Regions from separate parts of the Bacillus cereus group sp. BfR-BA-01430 genome, predicted to be linked through region 1. Evidence: predicted binding sites of a transcription regulator. Region 1 holds the regulator's gene; the other holds the start of a gene.

Region 1 (4,435 bases):
GATGGAGAATTAAATCGTCAAAAACTTGGGAGTATTGTATTTCATAATGAAGAAAAACGAATGCAATTAAATGGAATTGCTCACCCTGCTGTGCGTAAAGAGATGAATGAACAAAAGGATCGGTACATAAATGAAGGAGTACAAGCGGTTGTGCTAGATATTCCCCTTTTGTTTGAAGGGAAATTAACAAATCTTGTAGATCATGTTTTAGTTGTAGCAGTTTCACCGCGTGTACAATTAGAACGTTTAATGAAGCGAAATGGTTTTTCAGAAGAAGAAGCGAAAGCGAGGATTCATTCACAAATGCCGCTAGCAGAAAAGATAACATTAGGAGATAAAGTTATCTATAATGATGGCACAATTGCTGAGACAAAAGGACAATTGGAGCGGATTTTAAAGGAATGGGGCATTATTAACTAAAAAATTTTGAAATTAATGAAAATGCTTAGTGACATATCCTCTTTTTGTGTTATACTATTATTGGGATTGGAGATAAATAGTATAACGCATTCAAGGGGGATAACATATTATGATTCGTGTGGCAATTAATGGTTTTGGACGTATTGGAAGAATGGTATTTCGTCAGGCAATAAAAGAAAGCGCATTCGAAATTGTGGCGATCAATGCAAGCTATCCAGCGGAAACATTAGCACATTTGATTAAGTATGATACAATTCATGGAAAGTTTGATGGAACAATTGAAGCGTTTGAAGATCATTTACTAGTGGATGGGAAAATGATTCGCCTTCTAAACAATCGCGATCCAAAAGAATTGCCTTGGAAAGAACTAGGTGTAGAAGTTGTAATTGAAGCAACTGGTAAATTTAATGCAAAAGAAAAAGCGGTTCTTCATGTAGAAGCTGGTGCGAAAAAAGTTATTTTAACAGCGCCTGGTAAAAATGAAGATGTAACAGTTGTAGTTGGTGTAAATGAAGAACAATTAGATGTAACAAAACATACAGTTATTTCAAATGCATCTTGTACAACAAACTGTTTAGCACCTGTTGTGAAGGTGTTAGATGAACAGTTCGGAATTGAAAACGGTTTAATGACAACTGTTCACGCTTATACAAATGACCAAAAAAATATTGATAATCCACATAAAGATTTACGAAGAGCACGCGCTTGTGGGCAGTCTATCATTCCTACAACAACAGGAGCTGCAAAAGCATTAGCGAAAGTTCTTCCACATTTAAATGGAAAACTTCACGGTATGGCGCTTCGCGTTCCAACACCAAACGTGTCTCTTGTTGACTTAGTAGTTGATTTAAAACGTGATGTAACAGTTGAGGACATTAATGAAGCGTTTAAAACAGCTGCAAATGGTACAATGAAAGGAATTATTGAGTTCAGTGAAGAGCCTTTAGTTTCTATTGACTTTAATACGAATACACACTCAGCGATTATTGATGGTTTATCCACAATGGTAATGGCTGAACGTAAAGTAAAAGTTCTTGCTTGGTACGATAATGAGTGGGGCTACTCTCGCCGTGTTGTCGATCTTGTGAAATTAGTTACTGCAGAACTAGCAAAACAAGAAAATGTTCAACATATTTAAGTGGAAAAATGAGAAGGCAAGCGATTGCTTGCCTTCTTTTTCCTTTTCAAAAAAATGAAAAAGTTATATAAATATATTGTTAAGTCAGATACATACTTAGAAACATTGTGATTACTGTATTTGTGAATCGTTTATTTCGTTTTGGGAAAAGTAAAGAAGAGAATTTGACAAAAAATCGAAAAAACTGTTGTTGCAAAATGAAAATAAACAAAGTATACTAACACTCGTAAACTTAAGAGCTGAGGTACGTAGTCACTACTTAAAGGGTTAGGACCTCTCTGGACTAACTTTCCCCCGTGGTAGTGGAGCAAGCCAAATTGCAAATTAGTTTTCAATTCGAACAGTTAGATTAAATTTATAAGGGGGAACTGTAGAATGGATACTATGGACACTATGGGTCGTCACGTAATCGCTGAACTTTGGGATTGCGATTTCGACAAGCTTAATGATATGCCGTTTATTGAACAATTGTTTGTGGATGCAGCGCTAAGAGCTGGTGCTGAAGTACGTGAGGTTGCTTTTCATAAGTTTGCACCGCAGGGTGTAAGTGGAGTTGTAATTATTTCAGAATCACACTTAACAATTCACAGCTTTCCAGAACACGGCTATGCGAGTATTGATGTTTATACTTGCGGGGATCGTATCGATCCAAATGTTGCTGCAGAATATATTGCAGAAGGCTTAAATGCGAAAACGCGTGAGAGCATCGAGCTTCCTCGAGGTACAGGTAGCTTCGAAATTAAGCAAAGAGAAACAAAAGCTCTTTAAAAAAGAACATAATTGATTTAAAATGTAAAGAGGTGTATAATACACCTCTTTTTTAGTTTATATAAAATGAGTTTAAAGTGGTAAGCACAGATAAATAAGTTATATAATGTGGATATATATTTACGTGTAGAGAAATGAAAAAGAGTAAAGATTATTTTGTAAGGGAGTGAATACGTTGCGTTGTCCATCCTGTTTTCATAATGGTACGAGAGTGTTGGATTCACGTCCAGTAGATGAAGGACGCTCTATTCGAAGAAGGAGAGAATGTGAAAGTTGTTTAAACCGATTTACAACATTTGAACGAGTGGAAGAACCACCTCTTATTGTTGTAAAAAAAGAAGGTACACGAGAAGAATTTAATAAAGAAAAGATTTTACGTGGCTTAATTAAAGCTTGTGAAAAACGACCGGTCTCTTTAAAGCAATTAGAAGAAGTAACGCAAAATGTAGAGCGTGAGCTTCGGAATCTAGGGATATCGGAAGTAAAAAGTGATATGATTGGTGAGATTGTAATGGAAGCATTAAGGGATATCGATGATGTTGCTTACGTACGATTTGCTTCGGTATATCGCCAATTTAAAGATTTAAATGTGTTTATTGAAGAATTAAAAGATATACTGCAAAAAGAGAGAGAGTAAGATGAGGTTTTTGCCTCGCAATGATAAACGTGGCTTCATCTCGCGCTGATTGGGTTATTATGGGCCGTTATCTCCCTTGTTTCTCTCTGAATCTTAAGATGGGAGTTTTACTGCCTTGAAATAGCAGGGTAAAAATCTGATTTGCGAATAACGGGATAAGAGAGCTAGAAGCGTAAGCTAATAGCTCTTTTTCACTAAGAAGTTCTATAAGGTGAACGCATGGTGGATGTTAGGTTAGAATGGATGAAAGAAAGGAATTTCAAGGATGGAAAAACAGTCATGGATGGAGCTATTGCCAATTGATCGTTATAAAGTAAGTGCAAAAGGGTTGTTGCATAGCTATGACCGGAAAGTATTAACCATGCTATATCAACCTTTAGTAGGTAGCAAAGCTTTTAGTTTATACATGACGCTGTGGGGAGAGTTGGAACAAGATCGCTTGTTTGGAAAAGAGAATACGCACCACTCTCTTATGGTAACCATGCAAATGCAGCTTCCTGAAATATATGAGGAACGAAGAAAGTTAGAAGCAATTGGGCTTTTAAATGTCTATATAAAAAAAGAAAAAGACATTCGTATGTTTATATATGAACTGCAACCACCATTATCTCCAAAACAGTTTTTTGATGATATTGTTTTAAGTATTTTCTTATACAATAGGTTAAGTAGAACGAAGTACAACCAAGTAAAAAAATATTTTTTAGAAGAAATGTTTGATTTTACTTCATATGAGAATGTTACCCATTCTTTTAATGATGTATTTGGTTCGTTTAATCCGGAACAGTTTGAACATGTACAAGAAGAACTTCGCATTCCAAAGGCAACAGTGATGCCGCAAAGTGAAACGGGAAATGCACCTAAGATTTGGAATGATTTCTTTGATTTTTCATTATTTGTTGAAGGATTATCGGCGCTTGTCCCTAAAAAATCAATTACAGAACAGGTTCGTGAATGCGTCGTTACACTAGCTTATGTATACGGAGTGGATGTGTTATCCATGCAAAATATTGTTCTTGGTGCGATGACGGAAATGCAAACAATTGATATGGAACGCCTTCGTAAAGGGGCTCGTGATTGGTATCAATTTGAACATGGACAAGCACTTCCGGTATTAAGTGAACGTGTACAGCCTCATTCAGCACGAACAATGGTGGAGAAAGAACCTTCTACGCAAGAAGAGTTGTTAATAAAACAATTAGAAGAAATTTCACCAAAGCAGTTATTAAAAGAAATTTCAGGTGGCGCAGAGGCAACAAAGGCAGATTTACAAATTGTCGAAGATGTTATGTTAAATCAAAAATTAGCACCGGGAGTTGTGAATGTTCTTATTTATTATGTAATGTTGCGTTCTGATATGAAACTTGCTAAAACATATGTTGAAAAGATTGCAGGTCATTGGGCAAGGAAAAAAGTAAGCACAGTGTCAGAAGCGATGGCTTTAGCGAAAGAAGAAAATCGTCAATATCAAGAAT
Region 2 (4,435 bases), on a different contig from region 1:
ATGATTAAATATATGTGAGGAAACAGAAGTGAGAAGGAGATAGAGATATGTTTGTAGCTGAACAAGAAATTGAGATCCGCTATGCGGAAACTGATCAAATGGGTGTTGTGTATCATTCTAACTATTTAGTATGGCTGGAGTTAGGGCGTACGAAATTAATACAAGATTTAGGATTCTCATATGTTGAAATGGAGAAAGAAGGGATTATTTCTCCTGTCTTAGATTTGCAAATTTCCTATCGTAAAGCAATGCGTTACGGTGAAAAAGCAATTGTAAAAACATGGGTTGATTCCGTGAGCCCGCTTCGCGTTGTATATGGCTATGAAATTTATAATGGTGACGGAGATCTTTGTATTACAGCGACAACAACAAATATTTGTGCTAAAAAAGAGGGGTTTCGCCCAGTATCTTTTAAGAAACTATATCCAGAATGGTATGCAAAATATGAAGAAATTAAGAAAAAATAAAAAACGTGGCATTTGCCACGCTTTTTTTATTTCTCGTAATTGAATTGTGGAAAATCATCGCCTTTGTTAAAAGTAACGGATAAATTATGACCATCAAAGTACCATTCATCATCACTTTCAATAAAGAATGTAATTCCTTCTTCTTGGGTTTTAGCAGCAGGTTGTGCCGGCTCATCTTTACGCATACCTAAAGAAAATCCTTTTTGTACTGTACTACAACCACCGTATTGGACGAAAAAGCGAATTGTATCGCCAGATTGTAAGTTTAATTCTTCTTTGTACCAAGTTGCAGCTTCTTTTGTTACAGAAAGATTCATGTATAGTTCCTCCAAATAATATGGCTTTTATATTAGTATAAAAAATAACGCAAAAAGACGCTATTAATATGCTTTGCGTTTTCTTTTTGCGTTATGTGGGTCATTATCTTACTTTTGTTTCTTCGTAAAATTTGCCTTTGGTTCAGTTTTATTTATAATTCGTCCAATATTTGCACGATGTCTATAAATTACCATACCAGCTAATAAACACATTGCAACAATAAAGATCTTATCCCCATTCACAATTGATGCGATAACAGCTACGATTGCTGTTACCATAGAAGAAAGAGATACATATCTCGTGGTAAATAGAAGGGTGAAAAAGACAACAGCTAATATTGCAAAAATAATGGGTGCATAACATAATAGTACCCCAGCAGAAGTGGCAACTGCTTTTCCACCGCGAAATCTTGCGAAGATCGGATATACGTGCCCGAGAACTGCGGCTAATCCAAACCAAAGCGGATGGATATCTAAGCTAAAAATAAGCGGCAAGCCTGTTGCTAATGTTCCTTTTAAAATGTCGGCAATTGTAACGAGAAAGCCGGCTTTTTTCCCTAATGTACGAAATGTATTCGTTCCTCCTAAATTTCCGCTACCATGTTCACGAATGTCGATTCCATAACCAATCTTCCCGACTACAAGTGCAAATGGAATCGAGCCAAGCAAGTAGGCAACGATCAATAAAAGGTATGTAATAAACATAAGTTCAGTCTCCTTTATTCAAATGTGTTGATAAAGGGTAAAAAGAGTTTTTCCCGTATATTGTACCATACATTTGTAAAGATCACATTTCTTTTTTGTAAAAGGATCAGTCTATGTTTCTTAAAAAAACTTTCACAGGAATGTTACATTTCTCACAGTATCATTACGGCTATATGTTGTATCATTTTGTTATATGAGTAACAAGATATAGTTGGAGGGTGTAATAATGATGACAAAAAGTAGACGTGAGGAAGAACTTATGAAGGTTTTTGAGACAATTGTCCACGGTCATGAACAAGATTTAATGCAAGAAAATGCAAATGTTGATGGACGATCTCCAATGGGAATGATGGGAACATTGGCTTCAGAAAGTGCAAAATATTATACAGTAGAAACATTATTATCGGATCAAGTGAGAAAAGCGATTAAGCAAAATATATTATATCCACATGATTTAGATTTTTATGTGACAGGTACGACAACCTGTTCACAAATCCCATTAGCACAAATGTTGAAGAATGGATTTCATACAGGACACGGTCATATGAGAGAACCGCAAGACATAAAAAGTGCATTGGCGCTTGCTTCTATTATTTTTCAGGCTAATCAAAATATGCAGCATGGTGGACAATCGTTTGCGTTATTTGATGTTGATTTAGCGCCGTATGTAAAAAAAACATTTGAGAGAAATAAAAAACGATTAGAGAAATATCCATTACAAGAGGAACAAATAGAAGAGTTTGCATGGAAAGAAACAGAAAATGACACGTACCAAGCATGTGAAGCTTTTATTCATAATTCCAATAGTATGCATAGTCGTGGTGGTGGGCAAGTACCGTTTATTTCTATTAATTACGGAACAGAAACATCAAAAGAAGGAAGACTATTAATGAAACAATTGTTACGGGCAACGCAAGCCGGCTTAGGAGCAGGAGAAACACCGATTTTTCCTATTCAAATTTTTAAATTGAAAAAAGGTGTGAATTTTGAAAAGAGTGATCCGAACTATGATTTATTTGAATTAGCATTAGAAACGACAGCAGAGCGATTATTCCCGAATTTCTCATTTTTAGATGCACCGTTTAATGCTGCTTATTATGATGGAAGTCATGAAAGTGAAGCGTGTTATATGGGGTGTAGAACTCGTGTGATGAGTAATATTCATGGAGAGGAAAATGCAATTGGAAGAGGCAATCTCTCTTTTACATCTATCAATTTAGTAAAATTAGCATTGATTAGTGGATCGAAAGAAGCATTTTTTGAGGCATTACAGTATTATCTAGATCTTGGTGTTCGTCAACTGTTAGAAAGATTTGCTTACCAATGCACAAAAAAGGCAAGGGATTTTCAGTTTTTATATTCACAAGGAGTATGGCGTGGTGGAGAGAAGTTACAATCTGAAGATTCTGTAGCTGAAATTTTAAAGCAAGGTACGCTTAGCATCGGTTTTATTGGCCTTGCGGAATGTTTAGTTGCTTTAACTGGGAAACACCATGGAGAAGATGAAGATACTTGGCAACTTGGGTATGAAATTGTTCGGTTTATGAGACAGAAAATGGACGAGGCAACAGAGAAACACAATTTGAATTTTACGTTAATTGCAACGCCGGCCGAAGGGCTTTCTGGAAAGTTCGTGAAAAAGGATCGAGAGGAGTTTGGGAGTATAAGTGGGGTAACAAATCGTAATTACTATACAAATTCATTTCATATTCCGGTGTATTATCCTATTCAAGCTGTGAAAAAAATTCGATTAGAAGGGCCTTTTCATGAACTTTGCAATGGGGGACATATTACGTACATTGAATTAGATGGTGCTGCCGTTCATAATATAAAAGCATTAAAACAAATTGTACAAGCGATGTCGCAGTATGGAGTAGGATACGGATCAATCAATCATCCTGTGGACCGTTGTAAGTGCTGTGGTTATCATGGTGTAATTGAAAATGAGTGCCCAAGTTGTGAGAACGAAAATGAGCATGAAATCGAAAGGATTCGTCGTATTACTGGGTATTTAGTAGGAGATATGTCGAAGTGGAATAGCGCAAAACGTAGGGAAGAAGCGGATCGGGTGAAGCATAAATGAGAGTAATGAATGTGATTCATGATAGTGTAGTAGATGGAGAAGGATTGCGGACAGTTGTATTTTTTGCGGGCTGTCCGCATCGTTGTATTGGCTGCCATAATCCACAGTCTTGGAATATTTGTAATGGGACAGAAATGACCGCAGAAGAAATTATAAAAGAGATTGCCACAAATCCGCTTACTGATGTAACATTTTCAGGTGGAGATCCATTCCTTCAAGCTGCAGAAGTAAAAAAAGTAGCAAAAGGAGTAAAAGATTTAAAGAAAAATTTATGGATTTACACAGGTTATATGTTAGAAGAGATACAGAACTCTCAAAATAATGATATGATAGAATTGTTACAGTATGGGGATGTTCTGGTCGATGGAAGGTTTGAACTCGATAAAAGGGATTTAACACTTCCATTTCGCGGAAGCTCCAATCAACGTATTATTCGATTGAAAGAGTAAAAAGGCGGGATAGGTCAGATGAATAAAACGGTATTACTTGTTGAAGATGAAAGAAGACTACGCGAAATTGTGAGCGATTATTTTCGCAATGAAGGCTTTGAAGTAATCGAAGCAGAGGACGGGAAACAAGCGTTAGAATTATTTGCTGAACATACAATTGATTTAATTATGTTAGATATTATGTTGCCAGAAATTGATGGATGGTCTGTTTGTCGTCGTATTCGTAAAGAATCAGCGGTACCGATTATTATGCTAACAGCGCGCTCTGATGAAGATGATACATTGTTAGGATTTGAGTTAGGGGCAGATGAGTATGTAACAAAACCATTCAGTCCGAAAGTGTTAGTAGCGCGTGCGAAAACATTATTAAAACGAGCAGATGGGGCGGTAGGTGTTGCCGAAGACAATATGCTA

The links. The regulator NrdR, encoded in region 1, represses ribonucleotide reductase genes. The targets are predictions, from matches to a motif close to AACACNATATATNGTGTT.
Positions count from the first base shown of each region.
Region 2: a site for NrdR is predicted at 1,655-1,672, ahead of MR058_RS07715 (anaerobic ribonucleoside triphosphate reductase). Genes of this name have one in related genera too.

Region 1 is NZ_JAKUEW010000018.1:28,203-32,637, forward strand. Features, by position in the region: gene coaE (dephospho-CoA kinase) at 1-420, shown strand, start outside; gene MR058_RS20230 (glyceraldehyde-3-phosphate dehydrogenase) at 530-1,558, shown strand; gene speD (adenosylmethionine decarboxylase) at 1,943-2,326, shown strand; gene nrdR (transcriptional regulator NrdR) at 2,502-2,963, shown strand; gene MR058_RS20245 (replication initiation and membrane attachment family protein) at 3,229-4,435, shown strand, end outside.
Region 2 is NZ_JAKUEW010000002.1:671,322-675,756, reverse strand. Features, by position in the region: gene MR058_RS07730 (acyl-CoA thioesterase) at 48-467, shown strand; gene MR058_RS07725 (HesB/YadR/YfhF family protein) at 494-784, opposite strand; gene plsY (glycerol-3-phosphate 1-O-acyltransferase PlsY) at 893-1,489, opposite strand; gene MR058_RS07715 (anaerobic ribonucleoside triphosphate reductase) at 1,716-3,572, shown strand; gene nrdG (anaerobic ribonucleoside-triphosphate reductase activating protein) at 3,569-4,021, shown strand; gene MR058_RS07705 (response regulator transcription factor) at 4,040-4,435, shown strand, end outside.